DNA from 2 places in the Rhizobium sp. SRI_017 genome. Region 2 is predicted to be linked to the other one. Evidence: predicted binding sites of a transcription regulator. Region 2 holds the regulator's gene; the other holds the start of a gene.
What was found. Region 2 encodes PhoB, which activates phosphate uptake and scavenging genes when phosphate is short. Its sites were predicted from a motif close to TGTCATNNANCTGTCAT; they were not measured.
Positions count from the first base shown of each region.

Region 1: a site for PhoB is predicted at 3,034-3,050, ahead of AC2YI2_RS06520 (BtaA family protein). Genes of this name have one in related genera too.

Region 1 is NZ_JBYCZP010000002.1:359,961-367,695, forward strand. It holds gene AC2YI2_RS06505 (lytic murein transglycosylase) at 1-10, opposite strand, end outside; gene AC2YI2_RS06510 (glycoside hydrolase family 25 protein) at 117-905, opposite strand; gene AC2YI2_RS06515 (class I SAM-dependent methyltransferase) at 1,083-1,742, opposite strand; gene AC2YI2_RS06520 (BtaA family protein) at 1,739-2,989, opposite strand; gene AC2YI2_RS06525 (putative bifunctional diguanylate cyclase/phosphodiesterase) at 3,153-4,736, shown strand; gene AC2YI2_RS06530 (serine hydrolase domain-containing protein) at 4,835-6,250, shown strand; gene AC2YI2_RS06535 (transglycosylase SLT domain-containing protein) at 6,261-7,109, opposite strand; gene AC2YI2_RS06540 (pyrophosphate--fructose-6-phosphate 1-phosphotransferase) at 7,383-7,735, opposite strand, start outside.
Region 2 is NZ_JBYCZP010000019.1:21,042-28,776, reverse strand. It holds gene pstC (phosphate ABC transporter permease subunit PstC) at 57-1,535, shown strand; gene pstA (phosphate ABC transporter permease PstA) at 1,532-2,854, shown strand; gene pstB (phosphate ABC transporter ATP-binding protein PstB) at 2,867-3,685, shown strand; gene phoU (phosphate signaling complex protein PhoU) at 3,736-4,449, shown strand; gene phoB (phosphate regulon transcriptional regulator PhoB) at 4,470-5,153, shown strand; gene AC2YI2_RS29210 (hypothetical protein) at 5,222-6,544, opposite strand; gene AC2YI2_RS29205 (NAD(P)H-dependent flavin oxidoreductase) at 6,759-7,718, shown strand.

The sequences.
Region 1 (7,735 bases), on a different contig from region 2:
TGCGCGTCATGGAAGACCTTCTGGACTTGGCTTCTTTGGGGTGCAGAAGCTTTTCCAGAAGATTAAGGCAGATGCAAGTCTGCCTTATCCTTATTCCGCCTGTTGAGAACCTGTTCTCAGTTGCTTTCGGCGGCGGCGGACTTCACCCATTTTTGCCAGTTCTTGCGCGTGCCGGCAAAAACGTTGATATCCGTGTCGCCCTTGATGCCCGGGATCTGGCCGGTGGATGTATACTGCCAGAAGGCCCAGCGATCGCGATCGTAGACCTTGGACGGATGCTGGGCGACGGCGCGCAGCCAGTAGTGATAGTTGTCGAACTCGCCGACGAGGATATCGCGGTGGAAGTCGACGGCCGTGTAGATGATCGGGCGCTTGCCGTAATGCTTTTCCAGCCGGTCCATGAACTTCTTGAGTTCGTAAACAGCCGTCACCTTTGACGGGCGGTATTTGCAGGTCTTGGAAGCGCCATTCCATTCGACGTCGAGAACGGGCGGAAGGTATGTCGCGCTCTTCGGCACATTTTGGATGAACCAGTCGGCCTGCTCGTCCGCGGTCGAGCAGAAATAATAGAAGTGATAGGGCGCGTATGGAATGCGAGCCGCCCGCGCACCCTGCCAGTTCTGGTTAAACTTGTCGTCGAACCGATCCTTGCCTTCGGTCGCCTTGATGAAGACGAAGGATACGCCGGAGTTCTTCACAGACATCCAGTCGATCTCGCCATTCCACTTGGAGACGTCGATGCCATGCACCGGGTGATGGTGCGGTGTGATCTTGCCGAAATTCTGTGGATCGGTGTCCTGGAATTTTGGGGATATGGATGCTGTTTCCACGAGATCGTAATCCGTGGACGAGCAGGACGCCAAAGCCATAAGCAGAGGCAGGATAGCAACTGCGAGAATCCGCATTGTTCCCCCGATGATACGCGACACACACTGCCTCCTGAGCCCCACGCGCTGCCCGCGCAATGTCTGCCGTAGGAGGATTGAACCTCCGTTCTTCCATATCATCGTAAAAATTGGGTTAGTTTCAAGCCAAATCGATACGGACCGGGCTTGTAACGCAAGCCTCGGACCATTTTCGATTCACAATCGCCTGATGACAGCGAGCCAGGCATAGCCGAGTGCATGGCTTGAGAACTCTAGTCGGTAGGGTGCGCCCTCGATCGTCGACCGCAAAGCCGATTCGAGATTGGCACGCGGGGTGACATGGAATCGCCGGAGCCAGCCTCGCAGCAGCGCGCCAAACCAGCGCGGCAGTCCCTCCTGCTGGCCGAAATCGGCTATGTGGAGCGAGCCGCCCGGCTTGAGTGCTGCGAGCGAGGCGGCGATCGTCTTCTCCCAATCCGGGATCATCGACAGCGCATAGGAAATCATGATGCGGTCAAAGCCCGGCTCGTCGAAATCGGCTGGCACGAAGCGGCTTGCGTCGAGTTCCCGGAGCGTGACCTCATGGGGAAGGCCGGCGAGCTTGCCACGTGCCGTCGCCAGCATCTCCGAGGAGATATCGAGGCCGAAGAGGCGCGTCATGGGATAGTGGCTGGCAACAACAGCCAGATTGCGGCCGGTGCCGCAGCCCACTTCGAGCAGGCTTTGACCTTCGGACATGTCGAGCCCGTGGATCATCCGGTCGCGGCCCAGAAGATAGTATTTTCGGGTCAGGTCATAGATGTGTCGTTGCCGGCGGTAGACCCGGTCCATCAGCCGGGAGTGATCGCTCCGCGTCATCGTCGGCGCGGCGGTCATTTCGCGAGCTCGTAGACGTGAAAGCCGCCATAGATCGCCGACCGGTCCTTGCGGTTGAGCTGTTCCGAGCGTTCGCGGAGATAGATCCAGCGGCGGTCGACCTCGGTTGCGAGCCGGTTTTCGACGATGCTCTTCTCGGCGGCCGTACGGAAGATGATGCGGGCGCCTTCGCGCGCCGTGCGGGTGATTTCCCGCCACAGGCTGTTGAGCTGCTGGTCGGTCATCCAGTCCTGTGCGTCGAGCAGCACGAAGCGATCCATGGAGGCATCAGGCTTCGTCGCGAGAACGGCCTCGAAATTTGCATGATGGAGCGTCACGCGGTCGAGATTGTTCTTGATCGGCTGATAGCTCTCGCGCGTGAGATAGGGCGGCAGCTTGCCTTCTTCGGGCCTGGGATAGCGGCGAGCGAAGGCCTGCCAGGCGAAGTAGTTCTCATTGAGCGGGAAATGGCAGGCGAGCTTTTCGACGCGTTCGCGCAACACGTTGGCCAATGACCTGTCGTCGGTGAGGCTCGCCAGCTCATCGAACTGCCGCGGCGGGATTCCGAGACCGAAAAGCGAGCTCTTGCGCGCGGTAATCCAGCGCACGACCTTGCGGTCGAAGATCGGTGCGATCTTGCGGTCGAAGAATTCGCGCTGCTCCTCGATCGTGCGCGCCTCAATGATCTCGGTGAGGTCGACGCCGTAGAGACGGGCGGCCATGTGGCTCGCGCCGATGAAGCGGCCGAGCAGGCCGGTGCGGTAGAAATTTCCGTTGAAGACGTCGATGCGCTTCTGGCCGTTGAGCCGACGCTTTTCCCAATAGCGTCGGGTCTCGAAATCGAGATGCGGTGCGATGAACTGCTTGTAGGCTTGGCCGTTTGACGGTTCGTTGGCGATGCCGAAGAAACGCATCACGTCGGGATGGCCGGGCAAATGAGCGAAGGCTGCGATCTTGAGCCTGTTGAGCGCGATATGGCTGGCGTTGAGGTCGGCGACATCGATCGAAGCCGGGCCCTTGGCGAGATAGCTCAGCATGTTGCAGCCGCCGGATGCGATCGTCGCGATGCGATGCTCCGGGGTGAGTTCCATGGCGAGCAGGTCGACGTCGGGGTCTTCCCAGATTTGCGGATAGACCAAGCCGGAGAAGAGCAGGCCAAAGAGCCGTTCCGACATGCCGTCGAAACTCAATGCCCTGTGCTGCAGGAGCGCGCCTTTGAGCCGCTCGTCGAGCCCGAATTTCTTCTTCTTCTTCAGCGCTTGCGTCATGCCAGCTCCCCTCGATTGCGATGGCCGGGGAATATTGCGATTCAACGAAGGTTTAATGACAGTCCAAAAGATAGCCTGTTGATCGGCCGCAACGGCCGGACATCAAAAGGGAAAATTAATTTTTGCCCGATAGCGTCATCTGTATGTCGCAGGAGCTGCTAACATGATGTTACGAGCTTTGCTGCCAGGGGTTTCCCAGCGATATGCGATCGTTGGCCTGGCGCTAGGGTCACTGTTCCCCATTCTCGGGCTCGTCGCCGAATTTCTCTTGCACCGCAACCGTGCGGTTGAGCTTCGTCTCGACGAGCCGTTCCGTGCGCTGCTCTTCGCATTGCCTCTCCTTATGGCGACAGTCTTTTTCCTGTTCGGGCGCAGCAGAGAACGGCTCCTCATCAGGCTCAGCGCGGGAGAAGTCATCGAGCGTGAGCTGCTCTATCTATCGCTGCATGATCGGCTGACCGGGTTGCCGAACCGGGCCTCGCTGGAACGGGAAATCGAGCGCTTTGCCATGGCGCGGAGGAAGGGCCGGTCGCGGCCCGCTTTTCTGCTGCTCGACCTCGACAAGTTCAAGCATGTCAACGATACACTGGGTCATGATGCGGGCGACGAACTGTTGCAGCTGTTCTCAATCAGGGTCACCGGCGCAGTCGGCCCTCAGGCACGGATATTCCGCCTCGGCGGCGACGAATTCGTGGTGACGGTTGCCGGATCGCCCAGCGATGTCGATCTGGAGAGGCTCTGCCGTTCGGTTGAGTTGCGCGCGGCAGAACCATTCGAGCTGAGAGCAGGTCGCGCTGTGATCGGCGTTTCCATCGGTATCGCCTATTTCGAGGCGGACGACTTCTCGATGCCCGATGTCATCAAGCGTGCCGACCTCGCGCTTTATGCTGCAAAGGACATCGCCGGATCGGCGCATGTTTTTCACGATCGTGTTCTGGCGAGCGGCATGCAGGAACGCATGCGGACGGAACAGGAAATCGCCTCCGGTTTGCTGCGCGAGGAATTCTTTGTCGAGTACCAGCCGGTCGTGAACGCGACGACGCGCGAGATTGCCGCCTTTGAGGCGCTTGCCCGCTGGCGCCACCCGCAACGTGGTGTTCTGAGTCCTGAGCATTTCCTGTCGATCGCCGAACGTTCGGGCCATATGCTGGCTCTCGGCCGTTTCGTTCTCGGTCGTGCCATCGAGGATGCCGGCCGCTGGCCTGAGGCGATCGGCGTGGCGGTGAATGTCACCGGTGACGAGTTTTGCGATGCGCGATTTGTCGACCACATCAGAACGCTGCTAGAGATCCACAACGTCGCGCCAAGCCGCCTGACCATCGAGATCACTGAAGCGGCGTTCACCATCGACACGGCCATTATCAGGAAAGGGCTGTCCGAACTCAGCGACCTCGGTGTGAAGGTTGCCATCGACGATTTCGGCATGGGTTTCTCCAGCATCAACCATCTCAAGCAGTTTCCGATCGATCGGTTGAAAATCGATCGGTCCTTCACGCAAGCCATGCTCGAAGGCGGGCGCGAGACCGAACTCGTCCAGATCATCCTCAGGCTCGGCCAGATCTTCGGGATACAGACGACGGTCGAGGGCATCGAGAATGAGGACCAGCTTGAAGCGGTGCGCATGCTCGGCGCCGCAGACGTACAGGGTTTCCTGATTTCGCGGCCGCTCACGGCCAGTGCCGCGAGCGCGCTCGCATACAGCCAGTCCGGCTCGTTTGCCGAGACGGCCCTGCGCGTCAGTGCATGACATCGTCCGTCCACAGCTCCATCCACGATTTGATTTTCCGCAATCATCGCAATTCGTTTCCCACTCGGTTATTAAGTCGGGACGAACAGGAGTGACGCATGCGGATTGTCGCGCGGATATTGAAATGGCTCGGGCTGGCGCTCGCTGCCATCGTCGTCGGAGCCATCGGTTGGCTCTATTTCTTTCCGCCGGAATTGTTGAGAGTTGGCACCGCCTATGCCGCAAAGATCGTGTGTTCCAACACGTTCGTCGCCGGCCGTGATCCAGCGGAAGTGCTGAGCAAGGATGTTCAGGCGCCGGGTCATCCGCTCCTGAAATACGTGTCCTTCGAAAGGGGCGAAGATTCAATCACGACCAGGCTCTTTGGCTTCGTCGCTCAGCAGACGGCGCTCTATCGCCCCGGCCTTGGCTGTGTCGCGGTGCCTGATGGCAACGTGGCTGCGGCGCGGGCCGTCGCGCTCGCGGAAATCCCCAAAGCAGAGAAGTCTGAACTCGAATGGCCACTTGGCGATCAGGTCAGCAAGCCGGTGAGCGACCCGGTGCAGGCTCTGCTCGCAGACCCTGACCTCGCTGGTCCCGATATGCGCGCGATCGTCGTGGTCAAGGACGGCCGTATCATCGGGGAGCGTTACGGCGAAGGCTTCAGCGAGACCACGCCACTGCTGGGCTGGTCGATGACCAAGACGGTGACAGGCGCCTTGATCGCGGCGCGGATCGCCGAGGGCAAGCTGTCCTACGATCAGGACAAGCTGTTCCCCGAATGGACCGACGATCGCGCCAAGATCAAGATTTCCGACCTCCTTGCGATGCAGAGCGGCCTCGACCTTGAGGAGACCTATGGCGACGTCAATGACGTGACGCGGATGCTCTTTCTGGAACCTGATCAGGCGCGTTTCGTCGGCTCGAAAGCGCTCGAGGCCCAGCCCGGCGAGAAGTGGGAATATACGACGGGTTCAGCTGTCCTGCTCACGCGGCTCTGGATGAACACCTTCACCGACCAGAAGGAGGCACTCGCCTATCCGCGCAAGGCACTTTTCGGCCGTATCGGCATGACGAGCGCCGTGATGGAGCCGGATGAGGCGGGAACGTTCTCCGGCGGGTCGCTGATGTATGCGACAGCGCGCGATTGGGCGCGGTTCGGGCTGCTGCTTGTCGACAATGGCCAGTGGAATGGCGAACAGGTGCTGTCGCCGGAATATATCCAGCGTGTGTCGACGGCGACGGAGTTGTCCGGCGGAGTTTATACCGGCGCATTGGCCTGGAAGATGGAGAGCGGCGAGCGCAAGGGTGACGAACCGTTCGCCTTGCCCGCCGATACCTATTGGGCGGTCGGCCATGATGGGCAATCGATGGCGATCGTGCCGTCGGAGCGCCTGGTCGTGCTACGGCTTGGCCTCACGCCGTCACGGCTGAAATATCGCCCGGCGAAACTCTTGGAAAAGCTGGTGACTGCCGCGCGCGAGCCGGTTCCGGATCCGGAACTTCAGCCGCGCATACCGCCTGAAGAGCAATAAGGGGAAGGGCCTATCTCAGGCCCGTTTCGTCGAGCAGGCCCTTCTTCTTGGCCTGGAAGTAATAGCCGGTGCGGTAGAGCCAGTCGGCTTTCTTCGCATCCTTGTCGGCGACGATCCATGCGCCACGGAGATATTTCACGGCATATTTGAGATTGGTTTCGGCGTCGAGCAGGCCGGTCGGCGAGCCGTCGTAGCCCATGCCCTTGGCCGTGTTGTAACGGATCTGCATCAGACCCCAGTTACCGCTGTGAACAGCCGTCGGATTGTAGTTGCTTTCACGGCGGACGACGTGGTGCACAAGGTGCTCCGGCACGTCATAGAGGGCCGAATATTTGGCGATGAGCTGGTTGAGATTGGTATTCTTGGTGGAGGAGACGAAGGGATCGAGATTCTGCGTCTTGGTCTCGAGCATGGCGTTGGTAGTCACGCCTTCGGCCTTGACCGGATCCTGGCTTGCCGGCTGAAGCTGGAGTATCGCCGGATCAACAGCTGCGATCTCAATGCTGCGGGTCTTGACCGCGGTCTTCGTCGTCGTCGAAAGTGCCAGATTGGTGTCGATCGCCTGGGCGGCATCGTTAGTCACCGTCGCCGGCTTGGGCTGCGGAATGGCATAGGCCATCGCGACGCTCTGGTCGGTCGCCATATCGCTCGGCTGGGTCTGAAGTGCTACGGTGTCAGGACTTGCAAGAGCGGTCGTGTCGGTCGCCTGAAGCTGGTTGAGCATGGCGATCTCTTCCTGCGTGGGCTTCTTACTCGGAACCGCCGTGTAGACTGGTGCCGTGCTGCTGCAGGATGCCGCCAGAACCAAGGCGCCGGTGGCCATAAACGCCTTCGTCGCCAGCTTCAGAGTCTGCCCCATTTTGCCCGTCCGTGTTTGCCTGCCGGTCCGCCAACCGCGCGAGGTAAGTCTTCACAAATCGTTACGCCCTGATACCTCATTAACTTTTGGGCGGCAACCCGCCAAAAGTCACTTTGCAACCAGAGGCAGGCATGGCGATGATCCGTGCGATCAGAGGTCGCGAAATTTCAGCGGTACCTTATAGTTAATCCTTTATGAATTCATAGAGTTAAGGAAGTGTTACCCGAGGCTTGCGCAACGGCAACACTTCCCGGAAATCCGTCGGATCAAGCGTTACGCTGCACTCCAGGGCTGGCCGATGGCGCCCATCATTTCGCCGAACCAGCGGATGGACGGATCGAAGTGCTTCCCGCCGGCAATGCGTTCGAATTCAATGGTTCTGAGCTTTCCGCCCTTGTCTTCGTCATGGCCAGTGACGCCGGAGACGCGGTTGAGCGCACTTTCGACGGCAAGGTCGACCATGCCCTGAATGAGTCGCAGGTCCTCGGCATTGGCCGGAGCAGAGCGGGCATAGTAGCCGGACTTCTGCACCATGGCGCGCTCGGCGCCGATCAGGCCGCCGAGATTCTTCGAGAACCAGTTGCCGACATTGATCGTATCGATCTTCACATGGCCGAAGGCGTCGC
Region 2 (7,735 bases):
TTTCATATCCGCTTTCCTCGGGCATGAGGCCCCAAAATTCCGGCTAGGGTATTGTGATGGGTAGCGCCTCCGTTTTCCTGATAATCGTGATCATTGGCGTGGTCGCCTATTTTCTGACCCGCTCTCGATCCGCCGCTGTGGTGAACGGAGATGTGCGCAAGCTGCACTCCCGCCCCAGCTATTTCGGCTCGCATGCAGCAATTTGGGCGATCCTGCCCGCTACGATTTTCCTCCTCGTCGCCTCCGCGATCGGCGCCAACTACGTCGACCGCTCCGTCCGCGCCTCGCTTCCATCGGAACATCTCGCAAAGTCGCAGAACGAGCAGGACGTGATCTACGGCATGGTCAATTCGATCGCGACCGGATATGGCCGTCTCACGACCGAAGAACGCACCTCCGTCGATGGGGACATCACAAAACTCAAGTCCATGCTGGGTTCCAAGGGACTACCGCTCGCGCAGGATCCGCAGCCCTTCATGGTCGAGGCCGCCAAACGGCTGGTCAGCGAAACCGCCACCATGAAGTGGGGCGTTGCGATCGTTACGATCCTGCTTGCGCTCGCCGGGGCCGCCTACTCCTATACCCGGGTCTCCCCGACCTTCCGCGCACGCAACAATGTCGAGCGCTTCATGCTCTGGGCGCTGATCATCTCTTCAACGATCGCGATCCTGACCACGTTCGGCATTGTCGGCTCGCTGTTTTCCGAGACGGTCCGGTTCTTCGGCCAGGTCTCGCCGGTCAACTTCTTCTTCGGAACGGTTTGGGACCCGCGCTTCTCGACGGAGGGCAACTCCGCCGGTCAATTCGGCCTGATCCCTCTGCTGCTCGGCACGATGTATATCGCCCTCGTTGCAATGCTGATTGCTGTTCCGATCGGTCTTTTTGCGGCCATCTACATGGCCGAATACGCCTCCAGGCGGGTCCGCTCGATCGTCAAGCCGCTGCTTGAAATCCTCGCCGGCATCCCGACCATCGTCTACGGCTTCTTCGCGCTGATCACGATCGGACCGTTCTTCCGGGACTTCTCGGCGGGCCTGTGGGGCGCGCTGTCGGGCAACTACACCAACTTCATCGAAGCGCAGAGCGTCCTGACAGCAGGCTTCGTGATGAGCATCCGCCTCATCCCCTTCGTCTCCTCGCTGTCGGACGACATCATCACCGCGGTGCCGCGGGCGATGCGCGACGGTTCGCTCGGCCTTGGCGCCACGCGGTCCGAAACCATGAAGCGGGTCATCCTGCCCGCCGCCCTGCCGGGCATCATGGGTGCGCTGCTGCTCACCGGCTCGCGGGCCATCGGCGAAACCATGATTGTGGTTCTCGCGGCCGGCGTTGCTGCCAACCTGCAGTTCTCGCCCTTCGAGCCGATGACCACCATCACCGTCAAGATCGTCAACCAGTTGACCGGCGACCTTGAATTCAACTCCCCGCAGACGCTCGTCGCCTTCGCGCTCGGCATCACGCTCTTCGTGCTGACGCTCGCCATGAATGTCTACGCCCTCTACATCGTCCGCAAGTACCGGGAGCAGTACGAATGACCGACGCTGTCCTTAATCCCACAGCCTCTTCGCCCACGTCCGCTACTGGCTCTCGCGATATCGGCATCAAGGGCCGCCGCGCCGCAGAGAAGCGGTTCCGCATGTATGGTGCGGCGGCCATCATCATCGGGCTCGCCTTCCTCGTGCTGCTGCTGGTCTCGATCTTCTCCAAGGGCTATACCGCCTTCTTCCAGACGATGATCACAGTTCCAGTCGAGTTCTCGGAAAAGATCATCGACCCCTTGAACAAGCGCGCCACCGACCCCAAGGTGCTGGTGACGGCGAACTATCCGAATCTTGCGCGCGACGCCGTCGCCAAGATCGTCGGCATCGATCCGAAGAATCGTCCGGAGATCGCCAAGCTCAAGGGCTTCGTTTCCGACGGCGTGCGTGCCCAGTTGCGTGATTTGGTGATCGCCAATCCTGATATCATCGGCAAGACGATCCCAGTCACCTTCCTGGCCTCGGCCAATATCGACTCCGCCTTCAAGGGTCAGATCGACCTGACCGTGCCTGAAAGCGACCGCAAGATCTCCGACACGCAAGTTCAGATCATGAACAAGCTCTCTGACGCCGGCGCGCTCCGCGAGCATTTCAATCCGGCTTTCTTCACGGCTGGCGCATCGAGCCGCCCGGAAGCGGCGGGTCTCGGCGTCGCCATTCTCGGCTCGATCTATACAATGCTGATCGTGCTGGCGCTGGCGCTTCCGATCGGTGTCTGTGCGTCGATCTATCTCGAGGAATTCGCACCGAAGAACCGCTGGACCGACCTGATCGAGGTCAACATCAACAACCTCGCCGCCGTTCCATCCATCGTCTATGGTCTGCTCGGCCTTTCAATCTTCATCAACTTCATCGGCATGCCGCGCTCCGCATCCATCGTCGGCGGCCTCGTGCTGGCTCTGATGACGCTGCCGACGATCATCATCGCAACCCGCGCTGCCCTCAAGGCCGTGCCGCCGTCGATCCGCGCGGCTGCCCTCGGCCTCGGCGCCTCGAAGATGCAGACCGTGACCCATCACGTCCTGCCGCTCGCCATGCCGGGAATCCTGACCGGTACGATCATCGGCCTGGCGAACGCGCTCGGCGAAACCGCGCCGCTGCTGCTTATCGGCATGGTGGCCTTCGTCGTCGACTACCCGACGACGCCGTTCGAACCTGCGACGGCCCTGCCGGTGCAGATCTACATGTGGGCGAATGAGGCCGAACGCGCCTTCGTCGAACGCACCTCAGGCGCGATCATCGTGCTGCTCATCTTTCTCATCATCATGAACCTCGCCGCAATCCTGTTGCGCCGGCGTTTCGAACGCCGCTGGTAAGGAGTTTCCATCATGAATATGCTTACGGATATTGAAGTCGAAAAGGCTGTTGGCAAGACCATGGCGACTGAACAGAACTACAAGATGATCGGCAAGGACGTGTCGGTTTACTACAGCGAGAAGCGTGCGCTGTACGACGTCAACCTGAACGTTCGCCAGAACACGGTGACCGCGCTCATCGGCCCGTCAGGCTGCGGCAAGTCGACGTTCCTGCGCTGCCTCAACCGCATGAACGATACGATCGAAGGCTGCCGCGTCACCGGCAGCATCACGCTCGACGGCGGCGACGTCTATCGCCCGTCGCTTGACGTCGTGGAACTTCGCGCCCGCGTCGGCATGGTGTTCCAGAAGCCGAACCCGTTCCCGAAGTCGATCTACGAGAATGTCTCCTACGGCCCGCGCATCCACGGCCTCGCCAAGAACAAGGCGCAGATCGACGAGATCGTCGAGAAGAGCCTGCAGCGCGCCGGTCTCTGGAACGAAGTCAAGGATCGCCTGCACGAGCCCGGTACCGGCCTGTCCGGTGGTCAGCAGCAGCGTCTGTGCATTGCCCGCGCCGTCGCCGTCAGCCCGGAAGTCATCCTGATGGACGAGCCCTGCTCGGCGCTCGACCCGATCGCGACCGCCAAGGTCGAGGAGCTCATCCACGAACTGCGCGAAAACTTCACCATCGTCATCGTCACCCACTCGATGCAGCAGGCGGCGCGCGTGTCCCAGCGGACCGCCATGTTCCACCTCGGCTATCTCGTGGAAGAGAACGACACCGACAAGATCTTCACCAATCCGGACGACCAGCGCACCCAGGACTACATCATGGGTCGCTTCGGCTGATCCCAGCCGACGAAGCCCTTAGACGTATCCCGACAGTATGAGGTACTGACATGTCCACCGCACATATCTATTCCGTCTTCGACGACGAACTGAAGACGCTCGCCCGCCGCATCGCCGAAATGGGCGGCATGGTCGAGCAGATGGTTTCCGACGCGATTCACGCACTCGTGACTTCCGATGCAGCACTTGCCCAGCGCGTGATTTCGGAAGACACGATCGTGGATGCCACCGAGCGCGAGATCGGCGACAAGGCCATCCTGATGATCGCCAAGCGCCAGCCCGTTGCCTCGGACCTCCGCGAAATCATCGGCTCGATCCGTATCGCCTCGGACCTCGAGCGAGTCGGCGACCTCGGCAAGTCAACCGCCAAGCGCGTGATTGCAGTCCAGACGACGGGCATCCCCCGTCCGCTCGCCCGCGGCATCGAGCATCTCTCCGAACTGGCGCTCTCCCAACTCAAAGACGTACTCGACGTCTACTCGACGCGCTCTCCTGAGAAGGCGGAGCAGATCCGCGCCCGCGACGAAGAGATCGACGCGATGTACACGTCGCTGTTCCGCGAGCTGCTCACCTACATGATGGAAGACCCGCGCAACATCACGCCCTGCACGCATCTCTTGTTCTGCGCCAAGAACATCGAGCGCATCGGCGACCATGCGACCAACATCGCCGAGACCATCTACTACATGTCGACCGGCGAGCAGCCGGCCGGCGAACGGCCGAAGGACGACAATACCGCGTCCGTCGTCCAGCCCGCTGAATAGCGGCCTACAGGATAGTATCGATGCAGCCGAGAATCATGGTGGTGGAAGACGAGGAAGCGCTGGGTACTTTGCTCAGCTACAACCTCGAAGCGGAAGGCTATGACGTCGAGGTGATAGGCCGCGGCGACGAGGCCGATATCCGGCTCCAGGAACGGGTGCCGGACCTGCTGGTGCTCGACTGGATGCTGCCTGGCGTGTCCGGCATCGAGCTCTGCCGGCGGCTCAGGATGCGGCCGCAGACCGAACGCCTGCCGGTCATCATGCTGACCGCCCGCGGCGAGGAGAGCGAGCGCGTGCGCGGCCTCTCCACCGGCGCCGACGACTATGTCGTCAAGCCGTTCTCGACGCCGGAGCTGATGGCCCGCGTCAAGGCCATGCTCCGCCGCGTGCGTCCCAGCGCGATCTCGTCGGTGCTGAAATGCGGCGATGTCGAGCTCGACCGCGAGACCTATCGCGTCCATCGCCGGTCGCGCGAGATCCGGCTCGGACCGACCGAGTTCAAGCTGCTCGAGTTCTTCATGTCTTCGCCCGGCCGCGTCTTCTCACGCTCACAGCTGCTCGACGGCGTCTGGGGCCACGACATCTATGTCGACGAACGCACCGTGGACGTCCATGTCGGCCGCCTGCGCAAGGCGCTCAACATTTCCAACATGCCCGACATCATCCGCACCGTGCGCGGCGCGGGCTATGCGATGGAAGTCTGACGGGAAGTTTTGAAAGAGAAACGGCCCGCTTCCAGTCAGGAGGCGGGCCGTTTTCCGTTCCGGAGCGGTCAGGAGCCCGGCAGGACGCGGATGCCGTAGAGGCGGATCGAACTGCCCTCGCCCGTGAGATCGCTGTTGATGACGATATGGCCAGAGGAGCTCGGACTCATCTTGCCGTCGAATTTCACCTGGATGAGTTCGTCGGCACGCTCGTTGGTGACCGTATAGCGATGGCGGCCGCAGTCGCCCAGAGTCTTGAATTCGCACTGAATGTAGATCTGGGCCGGCTTGTCGCTATTGGACTTGACGGTGATCGCGATGGTCGAGGTCTTGCCAGCCAAATCCTGTAGAAGCCCGGCCGGCACCTCGACCAGCACGTCGCCGTCCTGATCAGGTGCATTCGAGGTTATGACCGTGGCAAGCCCGTCGCTGTCGCGATGCTCCGTGATGGCCGCCTTCGCGCGTGGCTTGGCTGCATCGGCATTGGTGCCCGGCTTGAAGATATCAATCCAGTCGCCGGAAAAGCCGCGCAGCGTATCGAGCCGCGCTTCCTCTTGCGCCGGGTCCGTCTTCTCGGAACGCAGTGCATCGGGCACGAGGTTGAAGTCGCCGCCGCCCTTCATGGCCGCCTCGATCATGCCGGTGTCATAGACCCACCAGACGCCCCCGCCGATGATACCGAGGAGGAAAAGATAGACAAAGGTCGAAGCGAGGAATGAAGCGAAGCTGCGGCGGCGCTTCGTCGTCGGTGCGATGGCCTCGGCAGCCTTGTCGTCCCATTCGGCGGCCTGTGGCTGCGCTGCCGGCGCAGAAGACTGCGCCTCGCGCGTTGCCGTCAGCCCGGTGAGATAGTCGTCAATGTCAGGTTCGTTGCCGCGCACATTGGCTGCAGGCCGGCTCTGGGCGGCGAACTCCGCCATGGGTTCCACGCGTTCTGTGGCGCGTTCACCCTGCGCCGGCTCTGACTGTCGAACATGCTCGATGGCGGGCGCGGATGTCGGAAGCTCATCCTCGAATTCTGCGTCAAGCGGTTCAGAGCCTGGTAGCGGCGTGGGTTGATGGCTGCGGCTCGGCGGCTCGACCGGCCACGAATGTGGCTGCTGTGCCTCGACGACGGGCTCAGGCTCTTCCTCGGGTTCGCGCTCCAGCGCCACGCGCTCGAACTGTGCGATCGAGCGCAGACGCGACAGCTCCTCGTCCTCGATCTCGCGGATCGTGACCTCGAGCCGCTGGCGCTGGCGCTCGACGACAGTCATGTCTGATATCTCCTGCTTGCGCAGGCCGACATCGAGCGCATTGCGGGCGGACTGGTAGATCCGGGCGCGGATATCGGGATCCGAACGCTCGGCGCGCTCCAGCGCATTCCTGATCGCCTGTTCCAGTCCGCTCAACCCGATATTCCCTATTGCGCGGCGCGCATGCGCCGATTCATTCTCCGGTAACCATTCGCTTCGGCCTTGGCAAGCGGGACGGCACGCGGCAACCGATACGTCCGCAGGCACTGCGCGCAAATCGTGGCAAGTTTCCGGTGGATAGAAAATTCAACCTTGAACAATCCCGGGGTTTCGGCTTAGCTGCGCACCTATTCGAACGATGGAAATGCCGATGGCGCTGCCGCCTATTCTCAGAGACAATCTTCGTCTGCCGGTCGTGGCAGCGCCGCTGTTCATCATCTCCCATCCGGCGCTGGTCATAGCCCAGTGCAAGGCGGGCGTCGTCGGCTCCTTCCCGGCACTCAACGCGCGGCCCGAGGCCCAACTCGACGAATGGCTGGCCGAAATCACCGAGACGCTGGCCGCCCATAATGCGGCCCATCCGGAGGCGCCGGCGGCACCCTTCGCCGTCAACCAGATCGTCCACCAGTCCAACAAGCGGCTGGAGCACGACCTGACCATGTGCGTCAAATACAAGGTGCCGATCGTGATTTCCTCGCTCGGAGCGGTGCCTGAAGTCAACCAGGCGATCCATTCCTATGGCGGGACCGTGCTGCATGACGTGATCAACAACCGCCATGCCAATTCGGCGATCCGCAAGGGTGCCGATGGCCTGATCGCGGTTGCCACCGGTGCCGGCGGCCATGCCGGCACGCTCTCGCCTTTCGCGCTGATCCAGGAGATCCGCGAATGGTTCGACGGCCCGCTGCTGCTATCGGGCGCCATCGCCAATGGCGGCGCGATCCTCGCAGCCCAGGCCATGGGCGCCGACCTCGCTTATATCGGCACCCCCTTCATCGCCACCGAAGAAGCCCGCGCGACCGACGAATACAAGCAGATGATCGTCGAATCGAACGCCGCCGATATCGTCTATTCCAACTATTTCACCGGCATTCACGGCAATTATCTCAAGGGCTCGATCCGCGCCGTGGGCATGGATCCGGACAACCTGCCGGCCGCCGATCCCTCCAAGATGGATTTCGAGAAGGCAACCGCTGGACCCAAGGCCTGGAAGGAGATCTGGGGCTCCGGCCAGGGGATCAGTGCCGTAAAGGCCGTGGTCCCAACCCGGACGCTGGTCGAGCGGCTGGATGCCGAGTACAGGGCAGCCAAGGCCCGCATCTGCGGCTGAGGCACGCTCACCACAGC